One region of the Microbispora sp. H10836 genome, then DNA from elsewhere that is predicted to be linked to it. Evidence: predicted binding sites of a transcription regulator. Region 1 holds the regulator's gene; the other holds the start of a gene.
What was found. Region 1 encodes LexA, which represses DNA repair genes until DNA is damaged. Its sites were predicted from a motif close to TCGAACANNTGTTCGA; they were not measured.

Region 1 (7,192 bases):
GCCCGGTCGACCCGGTCCGCGGGCCGCTGGCACTGCTGTCCGGTACGGCGGGGCGGCCGGTGGAGCTGACCGTCCAGCCCGGCTCCGGCGGCGAGACCCGCAGGGTCGTCGTCACGCCCATCGCCGACGAGACGCAGCTGCGCTACCACGACTGGGTGGCCGGGCGGCGGGCGTTCGTGCGTGAGGCGTCGGGCGGGCGGCTCGGCTACCTGCACGTGCCGGACATGATGTCGGCCGGGTGGGCGCAGTTCCACCGGGATCTGCATGCCGAGATGGGCTTCGACGGGCTCGTCGTGGACGTGCGTGACAACGGCGGCGGACACGTGTCCGAGCTGGTGCTGGAGAAGCTGCAGCGGCGGGTGACCGGGTGGTCGCTGGCCCGGGGGTACGAGCCGGCGCGCTACCCGGAGGACGCGCCCCGCGGGCCCGTCGTTGCCGTTACCGACGAGTTCGCCGGGTCGGACGGGGACATCGTCAGCGCCGGGATCAAGAACCGCGGCATCGGGCCGCTCGTGGGCACGCGGACCTGGGGCGGCGTGATCGGCATCGACTCGCGGTACTCGCTCGTGGACGGGACCGTCGTCACGCAGCCGCGGTACTCGTTCTGGCTGGAAGGCGAGGGGTGGGGCGTCGAGAACCACGGCGTCGACCCGGACGTCGAGGTCGTCATGACCCCGCAGGACCTGGTGGCCGGGCGGGATCCGCAGCTGGCGCGGGCGGTGGAGCTGGCCCTGGCGGCGCTGGAGGAGAGGCCTCCGGCGACCCCGCCGGAGGTGCCGCCGCTGCGGTGACCCCCGGGGACGTTGACGATCGGTCGGCCTAGCGGACAAAATTACGCCCGAGCCACAAACAAGTCATAGAGAAGTAGGCGTGCGGTCAGGGCATGCCGCGACCACCACCGCTCCGGCGGTGGTCTGGGGTGCGCGCCTGACCGTATGGCTCACCGTCGGCGTGCGCCCCGCGTGGGAGGCACGTCTTGTACAGACGCATTATCGGCGGGCTGGCGACCGCCGCCGCGATGGCGGCGACCGTTCTCGTCGTCACCGGTACGCCGGCGAACGCCGCAGGAACGGGCACCGGCTACCTGCACACCAGCGGAAACAAGATCGTCGACAGCACCGGCGCCACGGTCCGGCTGACCGGCATCAACTGGTTCGGCATGGAGACCGACAACAAGACCTTCCACGGGCTGTGGGCGAACAACCCGTGGCGGAGCCAGATCGACCTCATGGCGAACCTGGGCTACAACACCCTGCGGGTGCCGTTCTCCGACGACGCGCTGAAGCCGGGCGCGCAGGCGACGAGCGTCAACACCGCCTCCAACCCCGACCTGATCGGCCTGTCGCCGCTGCAGATCCTCGACAAGGTCGTGGACTACGCGGGCCAGAAGGGCATGCGCATCATCCTCGACCGGCACCGGCCGACCAGCGCGGGCCAGACCGCGCTGTGGTACACCTCCGGAGTCCCCGAGTCGACCTGGATCACCAACTGGAAGTCGCTGGCCCAGCACTACGCCGGCAACCCCACCGTCATCGGGGCGGACCTGCACAACGAGCCGCACGCCGACGGCACCAACCCGAACGCCACCGGCTCCTGCTGGGGCTGCGGCGACCAGTCGCGTGACTGGCGCCTGGCGGCCGAGCGGGCGGGCAACGCGATCCTGTCCGTGCAGCCCAACTGGCTGATCTTCGTGGAGGGCGTGAGCTGCCCGAGCGGCGGCCTGTCCAACATCTGGGACAACGACACCAGCAACGACGAGGACTGCGGCTGGTGGGGCGGCAACCTCACCAAGGCCGGCCAGTTCCCCGTACGGCTGAACGTGGCCAACCGGCTCGTCTACTCGCCGCACGAGTACGCCACATCGGTCTTCCACCAGAACTGGTTCGACGACCCGAACTACCCGGCCAACATGCCGGCCATCTGGGACAAGTACTGGGGATACCTGTACAAGCAGAACATCGCCCCGATCATGGTCGGCGAGTTCGGCACCACGCTGGCCAGCAACATCGACAAGGTCTGGCTCCAGGAGCTCATGAAGTACATGGGCACCGGAGTGAACGGCATGTCCTTCACCTACTGGTCGTGGAACCCCAACTCGGGTGACACGGGCGGCATCCTGAAGGACGACTGGGCCACGGTCGACCAGGCCAAGCAGAGCATCATCTCGCCGTACCTCATCCCGCCGGTGGGCGACAACCCGCCGGTGTCGCCCTCGCCGCGCGTCTCGCCGAGCGTGTCGCCGCCTGTGTCCCCGTCCGCGTCCCCCTCGGTGTCGCCCTCGGTGTCGCCGTCGTCTCCGGGTGGCAAGACCTGCACCGCCACGTACAAGGTCGCCAACCAGTACCCCGGCGGCTTCCAGGGCGAGGTCACGGTGAAGGCCGGTTCCTCGGCCATCTCGGGCTGGACCGTGAAGTGGGCCTTCCCGAACGGCCAGAGCATCAGCCAGCTGTGGAACGGCACGCTCAGCGCGAGCGGCGCCAACGTCACGGTGACGAACCTGTCCTACAACGGCGCGCTCGGGGCCGGGGCCTCGACCATGTTCGGCTTCAACGGCGGCTGGTCCGGCAGCAACGGCGTTCCGTCCTCGGTGAGCTGCACGGCGAGCTGAGCGGGCGGGTCACGTCAGCGCGGCGGCGATCCTGGACAGGATCTCCTCCAGGATCGCCTCCGATGTCGCGAAGTTGAGGCGGGCGAAGGTGTCGCCGCCTCCGTAGTTCGGGCCCGGGTTGAGTTTGACCCGGGCCTCCCGCTCCAGGAAACGCGCCGCGTCGGGCACGCCGAAGTCGAGCCATGCGAGATAGGTGGCCTCGGGCATGCGGTAGCCGACCGACGGGAGCCGCTCGGCGATGCGCCTGCGGTTGCGGTCCAGGATCGCCAGCACCTCCTCCAGCCACGCGTCGCCGTGCCGCCACGCGGCCACCGTGGCCTCCACGCCGAGGACACTGGGCGCCCCGTAGATGTGGGCGGGCTGGCGGCCGAGCGCGTCCCTGACGTCCTTCGCACCGATGTGGGCCACCGAGCAGTGCAGGCCGCCCATGTTGAAGGCCTTGCTGGCGGAGGTCAGCGTGACCGTGCGCTCGGGGAGGACCGTGGCGAACGGGATGTGGCGGGCCGGGGCGTACGTCAGGTCGGCGTGGATCTCGTCGGCGATCACGAGCGTGCCGTGCCGGTCGGCGTACGCGGCGACCGCCTCGAGCTCCTCACGGGTGAACGAGCGGCCCGACGGGTTCTGCGGGTTGACCAGCAGGAGCACCCGGACGGGCTCGCCCGGGACCTCGAACCTGCCGTCGGCCGTCAGCGGCATGGGCACCAGGCGGCGGTTCATCCCGGTGATGGTGGCGAGGAAGGGGTCGTAGGCCGGAACGTGCAGCGCCACGGCGTCGCCGGGGTCGGTCATGACGTGCAGCAGCACCTGGAGGGCCTGGTTGAGGTCGGTGTAGGACCGCACGCGGGCCGGATCGGCTCGCCAGCCGTACCGCGCCTCCATGCGCTCGGCGAACGCCTCCGCCAGGGGCCCGGCGGTCGGCTCGTCCAGCCAGGCGGGATAGCCGAGATCTGTCGCGGCGCGTCTCGCGATGGCCTCCGTGACCGCCTCGGGCACAGGGAAGTCCATGTCGGCGACCCAGGCGGGGATGACGCCGGACGCGGCGTGGGCCCATTTGATTCCGTCACGGCGGCGGGCCGCATCCAGGGACAGCGAGTCGAGTTTCATCCGACTCACCCTAATTGCCGATTAGCGACTACCGGAAAGGCGGTCGTCGCGCCCCGCGGTGCTGGGTGCCGCGGGGCGCGACGCGGCTACAGCTTGCGCAGGACGGCCGTGACCTTGCCGAGCACGGTTGCCTCGTCACCGGGGATCGGCTCGTAGTTCGGGTTGTGGGGCACCAGCCACACGTGCCCGTCCTTGCGCTTGAACGTCTTCACGGTGGCCTCGCCGTCGATCATGGCGGCCACGATGTCGCCGTTGTCGGCGACCGGCTGCTGCCGCACCACGACCCAGTCGCCGTCGGCGATGGCGGCCTCGATCATCGAGTCGCCGGAGACCTGGAGCAGGAACAGCGTGCCCTCGCCCACGAGCTGCTTGGGCAGCGCGAACACGTCCTCGATGCTCTGCTCGGCGAGGATGGGACCACCGGCGGCGATGCGGCCGACCAGCGGCACGTACGCGGCCGTCGGCCGGTTGAACCCGGCCTCCTCCTCGGTGGTGGCGTCCGGATCCACCCACAGCACCGGCTCTCCGGGCAGCCGGACCTCCAGGGCGCGGGGGCGGTGCGGGTCACGCCGGAGGTAGCCCTTACGCTGGAGCGCCGTGAGCTGGTGCGACACGCTGGAGGTGCTCGTCAGCTGTACTGCCTCCCCGATCTCCCGCATGGACGGCGGATAGCCGCGCTGCTGGACCGAGTCGCGGATCACCTCGAGGATCTTCCGCTGCCTGGGGGTGAGGCCAAGCGAGTCGCGCCTGCGAACCGCGAGGTCGCTGACGCCATCCGCTTGCTCACTACGGTCACCCACGATGCCACCTCTCAATCCGTGTTCCTCATGTCGCACAGAGCGACCGTACCGCGATTCAAGATCACCGTCAAACAATTGTTCGATATCCAGCGAAATCGCCGATCTCGCCGTCCACATCATCGTACGGGAGTTCGATCGATCCCGTGTTCGATTTACCCGATCTTCCAGGGTCGATGTACGTCCAGGTCAGAGCCTTGCGGAAATCGCGGAGGAAAAGCGCCGTAAAGGGTCTGTCTCGCGGCCGGCGGGGCAGGTGATGCGGCCGTGACCAGAGGTGCGACACGCGCGCCGAACAGGCACTTCCCCTCCCGGGGCCGCTTCGACTTGCGTTCAAGGTCGGGCACTTCTACGGTTGGACCACAACATCTAGTAGTCACACCGGTGTAAGTTCACCACACCTTGTGTTCGGGATGGGCGTTCAGGGAGGCGATGGAGTGCACTGTCCGTTCTGTCGCAACCCGGACACGCGGGTCGTGGACAGCCGCGCCGCCGAGGACGGGGCGGCGATCCGTCGCCGGCGCACCTGTCCCGAATGCGGGCGCAGGTTCACCACCCAGGAGACGGTGCTGCTGATGGTGAGCAAGCGCAGCGGGGTCACCGAGCCGTTCTCCCGGGAGAAGGTCGTCGCCGGCGTGCGGCGGGCCTGCCAGGGACGCCCGGTCAGCGAGGACTCCCTCGCCCAGCTCGGGCAGCGGGTCGAGGAGAGCATCCGGGGCACCGGCGCGGCCGAGATCGCCTCCCACGAGGTGGGCCTGGCCATCCTCGGTCCGCTCCGCGACCTCGACGAGGTGGCGTACCTGCGCTTCGCGTCGGTCTACCGCAGCTTCGAGACGCTGGCGGACTTCGAGGCGGAGATCGAGCGGCTCCGCGCGGCCCACGGCCCGGAGGGCGAGGAGTAGGCGCCTTCCGGGGGACCGGGACGAGGCGGGCGGCGGCGCGCGACGGCGCGGCGCGACGATGTGGTTGTAACGAGCGTGGTCCGGAGGAGGGGCTCCATCGGGCCCTGGGAGGGGGAAGTCATGACGGAGACCGTGAGCGGCACCGTATCGGGTACGGGGGGCCGGGGGGGCAAGCGCCCGCGCAAGGGCCTGAAGATGAAGCGCGTCTTCACCACCCCGGGCGTCCACCCGTACGACGAGGTCCGCTGGGAGCGGCGCGACGTCGTGATGACGAACTGGCGGGACGGCTCGGTCAACTTCGAGCAGCACGGCGTCGAGTTCCCCGACTTCTGGTCGGTCAACGCGGCCAACATCGTCACCACCAAGTACTTCCGCGGGGCGGTGGGCACCCCGCAGCGCGAGTCGAGTCTCAAGCAGCTCGTCGACCGGGTGGTGGGCGTCTACACCAGGACCGGTGTCGAGCACGGCTACTTCGCCTCCGAGGAGGACGCCGAGATCTTCGACCACGAGCTCAAGCACGCGCTGATCCACCAGATCTTCAGCTTCAACTCGCCGGTGTGGTTCAACGTCGGCACCCGCTCGCCCCAGCAGGTGAGCGCCTGCTTCATCCTCGCCGTGGACGACACGATGGAGTCGATCCTCGACTGGTACAAGGAAGAAGGCGTCATCTTCAAGGGCGGCTCGGGCTCCGGGGTCAACCTCTCCCGCATCCGCTCGTCCAAGGAACTGCTGTCCAGCGGTGGCACGGCCAGCGGCCCGGTCTCCTTCATGCGCGGCGCCGACGCGTCCGCCGGCACCATCAAGTCGGGCGGCGCCACCCGCAGGGCGGCCAAGATGGTCGTCCTCGACGTGGACCACCCCGACATCGAGGAGTTCATCGAGACCAAGGCGCGCGAGGAGGACAAGGTCCGCGCGCTGCGCGACGCCGGGTTCGACATGGACCTCGGCGGCAAGGACATCGTGTCCGTCCAGTACCAGAACGCCAACAACTCGGTGCGGGTCTCCGACGAGTTCATGCGGTCCGTCGAGGCCGGCGGGCAGTTCGGCCTGCGGGCCCGGCTGACCGGCGAGGTCATCGAGGAGGTCGAGGCCCGCTCGCTGTTCCGCAAGATGGCCCAGGCCGCCTGGGAGTGCGCCGACCCCGGCGTGCAGTACGACGACACGATCAACGACTGGCACACCTGCCCCGAGACCGGGCGCATCACGGCCAGCAACCCCTGCTCGGAGTACGTCCACCTGGACAACTCCTCGTGCAACCTCGCGTCGATCAACCTGCTGAAGTTCCTGCGCGACGACGACAGCTTCGACGTCGCGAACTTCGTCAAGGTCACCGAGCTGATCATCACCGCGATGGACATCTCGATCACCTTCGCCGACTTCCCGACGCAGAAGATCGCCGAGACCACCCGGGCGTACCGCCAGCTCGGCATCGGCTACGCCAACCTGGGCGCGCTGCTGATGGCGACCGGCCACGCGTACGACTCCGACGGCGGCCGGGCCGTCGCGGCCGGGATCACCTCGCTGATGACCGCCGTGTCCTACCGCCGCTCGGCCGAGATGGCCGGGATCGTCGGGCCGTACGACGGCTACCAGCGCAACGCCGAGCCGCACAAGCGGGTCATGCGCAAGCACGCCGCGGCCAACGACGACCTGCGCACGCTCGAGGACATGGACAGGGCCCTGCACGCCGAGGCCACCCGGCAGTGGCAGGAGTGCCTGCGGCTCGGCGAGAAGAACGGCTACCGCAACGCCCAGGCGTCGCTGCTCGCCCCGACCGGCAC
Region 2 (7,192 bases), on a different contig from region 1:
GCCCTGGCCAGCACCGCGCGGTCGCCGAAGGCCTGCTCCACGGCGATCTCGCCGCCCCGCTTGTTGGGGGCGTAGTCGATGTCCTCGGCGTCCGCCGACGCCTCGACCGTGGGCCAGTCCTCGTCCAGACCGACCGGCGTCGGAGGGGCGTACACCGCCCGGCTGGAGACGTACAGGTACCTGTCCGCGCGCCCGGCGAGCGCGCGGGCGCTGTCCCGTACGACCCGGGGCGCGCCGGCCCAGGTGTCCACCACGGCGTCCCATCGGCCGTCGGCGAGCGGGGCGAGGTCGGCCGGGCGCAGCCGGTCGCCGGTCACCGCCTCGGCCTCGGGGTGGGCCCATCCGGCCTGCCCTCGGGTGAACGTGGTGACGTGCCAGCCGCACTCCACCGCGGCCGTGACCACCCACCGGCCGACGAACGTCGTGCCGCCCAGCACCAGCAGCCGCATGCCGCTCACTCCTGCCTCCGGATCCGGTACAGAACGTGGCGGCGCAGCGGGTGGCCTTCGGGGAGCACCGGGTGGTCGAAGTCCCCCGCGGGGTCGTGGGTCATGCCGATCCGCCGCATCACGGCCTGCGAGCGGACGTTCGGCACCGCCGTGAACGAGACGACCTCGGTCAGTCCGAGGCGGCCGAACCCGTCCTCAAGCGACGCCCGTGCCGCCTCCGATGCGTACCCATGGCCCCAGGCCGAGCGGGCGAGCCGCCAGCCGATCTCCACGCACGGCGTGAAGTGCGCGGTGAACCTCGGGACCTGTAGTCCGGTGAAGCCGATGAACTCCCCGTCCGCCTCGACCGCCCACCAGCCGAACCCTCGCTCGTCGAATCCGGCGTCGGCGCGCTCGGCGAGCGCGTCGCTCTCCTCACGGGACAGCGTGGCCGGGAAGTGCTCCATGACGACCGGATCGGCGTTCAGCGCCGCGAACGGCTCCTTGTCCTCCTCGCGCCACCGCCGCAGCACGAGTCGCGCGGTTTTGATCGAATTCGTCACTCGCCGACGATAGTGCACGAGGGCTTGGGCTGCTGATGACGCACCCCGATGAGGGGGGCGGGAGAAAGCAGAGGCGGAAGTCGGCTAGAGTCGTTCGTGGCCGATGTGGTTTGTGTCCCCCGGGCCGCAATCACCGCCTTCACGGAATACCGTTCGGCTGGAGCCGTGTTGTGCATCTCGCCGAGGAGGCGACCGCCACATCGGCCCTCGACGTGGACGCCCCGCGAGACTCGGGTCTCGCGGGGCGTCGGCTCGTCCCGGGGCCGTCACCAGGTCCGTCCCGCGGGCAGACTCGTGAGGCCGGGCGCGGACAGGTGCAGCACCTCGTAGTGCTCGGCGTCGCCGCGCACACCCGGCGCCTCCCGCTCCCACAGCGCGAACGTCATCAGCCGCCAGTGGTGAGGGTCGACGGCGAGGGCCGCGGTGTGCAGGCCGTCGGCGCCGCCCAGCTCACGCAGTCCGGCGAGGGCGGCCGCCACCTGTTCCGGCAGGTCGGCCGAGGCGGGCAGCGGGACCAGCCGCCGCGACGCCGCGCGGGGCGCCGTCCCCCTGGCCCGGCCCGCCTCGACGGCCAGCCCCGTCCAGTGCCGCACGGCCGGGCGGCCGAAGTCGGCGACGATGCCCTGGAAGCCGCCCCCTCCGACCAGGAACTCGCCCATCCTCCCGGCGTCGTTCCAGAGGTAGAACGGCGCGTACTGGTTGACCGCGGAGCCGGCGACGCCGCGCTCACGGACCAGGTAGGCCTTGAGTCCGAGCCCGGGCCGGTCGTCGAGGGCGTGGCCGCGGGCGGCCACCCTCTCCCGGACGATCGTCATGTCGTAGTCGGCGGGCAGAGTGATCTCGTACTGCATCGCGTACACGGGCGGGTCTCCTTGGGCGCTCAAGCGCGGGACAACAGGGCGAGCACCCCGTCGACGGCCTGGTGGAACGGCTCGGGCGAACCGGCCGCGCGGGCCAGAACGTAACCGCCCTGCAGCACCGCCACCACCGTCGCGGCGGTCCGCGCGGGATCGAGGCCCGCGTCGAGCTCACCCCGGTCGCGTCCCTCGGCCAGCACCGCCGCGAGCCGGTCGCGCAGCCACCCGAACGTCTCCTCCAACGGCCGCCGCAGCGCCGGATCGGCCATGACCTCGGGGTCCTGGGTGAGCCGGCCGATCGGACAGCCCCGCAGCACCTCCCGCTCGCGCCGCAGGTAGGCCGACACCCGCTCGACGGCCGTGCCCGGGCCGCCCAGGATCTCCTCCACCCCGGCGCGCATCTCCTCCGCCGTACGGCTGATCGCGGCCAGCGCGAGGTCGGGTTTGCCGGAGAAGTGGTGGTACATGCTGCCCTGCCCGGCTCCCGCCCGCTGCTGGATCGCCCGTGGGCTGGTCCCGACGTAGCCCCGCTCCCACAGCAGTTCGCGCGTGCTCTCGATCAGGCGGTCCGATGTGCTCATGCCGTACATACTAGTAGGTACAAACAGCCATGGTGAAGCCGTACAAAACACGAACGGCTCCGTTGCAGGGGCCCTACACCTGTAAGGGGGTCCGGTCGCCCTAGGGTATGTGCGTCGGACCGGAGAAGGAGAGGCCGTGCTCTACCCCGCCCTGAAGTTCCTCAGCGTTCCCGTCATGCACGCGCTGTGGCGGCCGCGGACGGAAGGACTCGAGCACGTCCCCGCGCACGGGCCCGCGATCCTCGCCTCCAACCACCTGTCCGTGCTCGACTCGTTCTTCATGCCGGCCGTGGTGCCGCGGATGGTGCGGTTCGTAGCGAAAAAGGAGTACTTCACCGGCAACCCCCTCGTGGCGGCGTGGATGCGCTCGATGGGAGCGATGGAGATCGACCGCGAGAACGTCACGGCCGCCCAGGACATGCTCGACGCCGCGGTGGAGGTGCTGAAGGCCGGCGAGTTGTTCGGCATCTATCCCGAGGGCACCCGCTCCCCCGACGGCCGCCTCTACCGGGGGAAGGTCGGCGTGGCCTGGCTCACGCTGACCACGGGCGCCCCGATCGTGCCCGTCGCCATGCTGGGCACCGAGAAGGTGCTTCCGCCCGGCGCGTCGGTGCCGCGCCTGCACAGCATCGGCGTGCGGTTCGGAGAGCCGCTGATCTTCACCGGCGACGCGGGCAACGCCCGGGACCGCCGACGGGTGACCGACGAGGTCATGGCCGCGATCCAGCGCCTGTCCGGCCAGGAGTACGTCCCCCGGTACGGCGCCAGCGTCAAGAGCGCCGGGGAAACTGGAGTGTAAATAACGATTTGACCCCGCTAGGCTCTGGTCCCGACCGCAAGGCCGTCATTGGGGGTGCGCGTGCCGCGAGGACGTACTGTCGCGATCTCGGCCGCCGTGGCCGTCGTGCTGGCGGGGGGCGCCGCCGGCGGCGCCTACTACGTGCTGCACACGCGCGGCACGCCGCAGGAGACCGCCGCGCGGTTCGCCGCCGCCTGGTCGCGGGGCGACCTCGCGGCGATGAAGGCCGAGCTCGCCGCTCCCGCCCCCGGCTTCGACGCGGCGTACGCCGAGCTCACCAAGAACCTCGCGGTGGCGAAGGTCGCCGTCCGCGACGTGCGGGCCGGCGCGGCGAAGGACGACAGGGCGACCGCGTCCTACACCGCCACGGCCACCGTGAAGAACGTCGGCGACTGGACCTACCGGGGCTCGCTGAAGCTGGTGGTCAAGGACCACTACTGGAAGGTCGACTGGTCGCCGGCCGCGGTCCACCCCGCGCTCGACGGAACCAACCACCTGGCGCTCAAGACGTCGTGGCCGCAGCGGGCGGCGATCACCGGCGCCGACGGCGGCCGCATCGACGGCGGCGACGTGGGCGGCTCGGTGCAGCAGCTCGTGGGCTACCTGGACAAGGCGGAGGACGAGGACGTCGAGAAGCTCGGCACCGCCTACAAGAAGGGCGACGCCGTGGGCCGCGGCGGCCTGCAGGAGACGTTCCAGAGGCAGCTCGCCGGCACCCCCACCACCGAGATCCAGGTGGTGGGCCGGAGCCGGAAGACCCTGCACGCCGTCGAGGGCTCCCCCGGCAAGGACCTGCGGACCAGCCTCGATCTGAAGGTGCAGAGCGCCGCCGCCGACGCGGTGCGCGACCTGGACAAGCCCGCCTCGCTCGTCGCGGTCAGGCCCTCTACGGGCGAGATCCTCGCCATCGCCAACAACAAGGGCGGATTCAACCGCGCACTGGACGGCAGGTACGCTCCCGGGTCCACGTTCAAGACGATCACCGCCGCCGGGCTGCTGGCCGAGGGGCTGACCCCGTCGAGCCGGGTGACCTGCCCGAAGGAGGCGGTCGTCGGCGGATTGAAGATCCGCAACTCCGACCACGAGGCGTTCGGGTCGCTGTCGTTCCTCGACTCCTACGCCCACTCCTGCAACACCACGTTCGCCCCGCTCGCCGCGGACAAGCTCGGCGCGGCCAAGCTGTACGACCTGGCGACGGACCTGGGCTTCAACCAGCCGCTGCGCATCGGCGTCCCGGCGACCGCCGGCAGCATGCCGAAGGCCACCAGCGAGGCCGACCTGGCCGCGGAGTCCTTCGGGCAGGGCAGGATCACCGCCAGTCCCCTGGTGATGGCGACCGTGGCCGCGGCGGTGGCCGACGGCTCCTGGCGGCCACCCACACTGGTGCCCTCGCTGAAGCAGAAGACCGCTCCCAGGGAACTGCCGGACAACGTCGTCACGGGCCTGCGGTCGATGATGAGAGCGGTCGTCACCAAGGGCACCGCCCACGCCGCCGGGCTGCCCGCGGGGACGGCGGGCAAGACCGGGACCGCCGAGTTCGGCGCCGGCCCCGAACTCGACTCGCACGCCTGGTTCATCGGGTATCGCGGTGACCTGGCCTTCGCCGTCGTCGTGGAGGCCGGTGGCATGGGCGGCGGCGTGGCCGCGCCGGTCGCCGCGCGCTTCCTGAAGGGCCTGTCCTGACCCCGCGCGGATGACCTGCCGCCGGCGCTACACCGGGAGAGCGGCGGCGTCGTGCCGCAGGGCCATGACCAGCAGTGTCGCGATCAACGTGGCGATGAGCAGCCAGCTCACCGCGATGATCACCGTTGAGCGGCCCGGCCGGCGACCGGGGGCCCGTCCCTGCCGTCCACGCTCCACACGGTGGTTGAACGACTCGAGCCTGGCCGCGAGCTTCGGATCCTCGTCGGTGAGGTGCCGCTCGATCATCGCCAGCATCCGCTCTTCGTCCTGCGACCAGGCCATCGCGCAACTCTCCCAGAACGCAAGGTATATGCCGACGTTCTGCCCAACGATGAAGATCGTTAGCCGTTTCCAGGCCCGCGATTTACGACGCGTTGCCTGTTGCGATCTCGATCGAACCTCTGTTCTAATCGGAGGGTGCGATGGGACGGGCTGCGCCTCGAGACCGACGAAGGCGGACAAAGGGAGTCGACACCCCTGTTCGCCCGGTCGGCCGTGACGCGGACCTTCGACACCCCCGAGTTCCGGGGCGTCACCTTCTACGAGATCCACGCGCGGTCGATCGTCAACCGGGTCCCCTCGGCGAGCCGGGTCCCGTTCGAGTGGACCGTCAACCCCTACCGCGGCTGTACGCACGCGTGCACGTACTGCTTCGCCCGCAGGACGCACGAATACCTCGACCTGGACTCCGGGCGGGACTTCGACTCGAAGATCGTGGTGAAGGTCAACGCCCCCGACCTCGTACGCAGGGAGCTGGCGGCGCCCCGGTGGCGCGGGCAGCCCATCGCGATGGGGACCAACGTCGACTGCTATCAGCGCGCCGAGGGCCGCTACCGGCTGATGCCCGGCATCATCGGCGCCCTGCGGGACGCACGCAACCCGTTCTCGATCCTGACCAAGGGCTCGCTCATCCTGCGCGACCTCGATCTGCTCGCCGAGGCGGCCGAGGTGACCGACGTGAGCACGGCCGTCTCGGCCGGGTTCACCGATGAGCCGCTGTGGCGGGCCGTCGAGCCCGGCACCCCCTCGCCGCGCAAGCGGCTGGAGGTGTGCGCCACCCTCAACGAGCACGGCGTCGCGTGCGGCGTGCTGATGGCGCCGATCCTCCCCTACCTGTCCGACTCGCCGCGGGCGCTGGAGACCACCGTCCGCCGCATCGCCGAGGCCGGCGCCACGCACGTGACCCCTATCGTGCTCCACCTGCGGCCCGGCGCGCGCGAGTGGTTCATGGCCTGGCTGTCCCGTGAGCACCCCCGGCTCGTCCCCCGCTACCTGGAGCTGTACGGCAGGGGCGCCTACGCCCCCAGGGCGTACCAGGAACGGATCGGCGAGACCGTGCGGGCGCTCGCCCGCGAGCACGGCGTCGGCCGGTCGGCCCCGCACGGCGCCCGTGGCGCGCGACGGCTCGGCGAGCGGCCGGTCCGCCCGCCCGCACCGGCCGCGACGGCCGAGCAGCTCACGCTTCTGTGACCCGGAGGCGTGGTCCGTGCGGATACGATCGGCCACCGTGCAGGACGCCGAGGACGCCGAGGATTTCGTGCGCGCGCACACCGGGCTCGCGGCCGTGCCGTACGTGCCGGAGATACGACTGCGTGTGATCGCCGCGGACGCCACGCGGGACGCGGGCGAGGACGACCGCGTGTACGAGCTGTGGGAGCGCGCCGGGCGGCTGCCTTTCTGGGCCTGTCCCTGGGCCGGCGGGCAGGCGCTGGCCCGTCACGTGCTCGACCATCCCGAGATCGTGCGGGGGCGTACCGTTCTCGACCTCGCCACCGGCTCGGGACTGGTCGCGGTCGCCGCGGCGCTGGCCGGAGCCGCCCTCGTCGTCGCCAACGACGTCGACCCGTACGCGCTGGCGGCCGTCGGCGTCAACGCCCGCGCCAACGGCGTCGCGGTGCGGGTCGCCGGGGGCGACCTGCTCGACGGGGCGCCGTCCCAGCAGGTCGTGCTGGCCGGGGACGTCTACTACGAGGAGCCGCTGGCCCGGCGGGTCACCCCGTTCCTGTCCCGCGCGGGCGGCGATGTCCTTATCGGGGTCCCCGACCGCGCCTGCTCCTATCTCCCGGAGGGCGTGTTCGAGCCGGTCGGCGTGCATGATGTGCCCGCCGCGCTGGAGGACACTCCCAGCAAACGGACGACCATATACCGACTTTTCCGCACAACGTGACTTAGATCACAACAACGAGAGAACTGCCGGTTACGTCATAGGGAAAGGGGATCTTCATCTGACACGAACGGGGCATGACTGTGTCTTCACTTCACCGCAGGGTGGCAAGGAAAG

Region 2: HHX30_RS24625 (Rv2578c family radical SAM protein) is a predicted target of LexA. The motif match lies at 5,305-5,320, and genes of this name have one in related genera.

What each region holds. Positions count from the first base shown of each region.
Region 1 is NZ_JABBWU010000015.1:122,679-129,870, reverse strand. Features, by position in the region: gene HHX30_RS26300 (S41 family peptidase) at 1-791, shown strand, start outside; gene HHX30_RS41970 (cellulase family glycosylhydrolase) at 977-2,608, shown strand; gene HHX30_RS26290 (MalY/PatB family protein) at 2,618-3,712, opposite strand; gene lexA (transcriptional repressor LexA) at 3,799-4,515, opposite strand; gene nrdR (transcriptional regulator NrdR) at 4,947-5,411, shown strand; gene HHX30_RS26275 (vitamin B12-dependent ribonucleotide reductase) at 5,532-7,192, shown strand, end outside.
Region 2 is NZ_JABBWU010000014.1:12,526-19,717, forward strand. Features, by position in the region: gene HHX30_RS24590 (NAD-dependent epimerase/dehydratase family protein) at 1-449, opposite strand, end outside; gene HHX30_RS24595 (GNAT family N-acetyltransferase) at 455-991, opposite strand; gene HHX30_RS24600 (DUF4865 family protein) at 1,258-1,842, opposite strand; gene HHX30_RS24605 (TetR/AcrR family transcriptional regulator) at 1,872-2,429, opposite strand; gene HHX30_RS24610 (lysophospholipid acyltransferase family protein) at 2,566-3,228, shown strand; gene HHX30_RS24615 (penicillin-binding transpeptidase domain-containing protein) at 3,289-4,911, shown strand; gene HHX30_RS24620 (DUF3040 domain-containing protein) at 4,939-5,193, opposite strand; gene HHX30_RS24625 (Rv2578c family radical SAM protein) at 5,329-6,381, shown strand; gene HHX30_RS24630 (methyltransferase) at 6,398-7,078, shown strand; gene HHX30_RS24635 (glycosyltransferase family 4 protein) at 7,180-7,192, shown strand, end outside.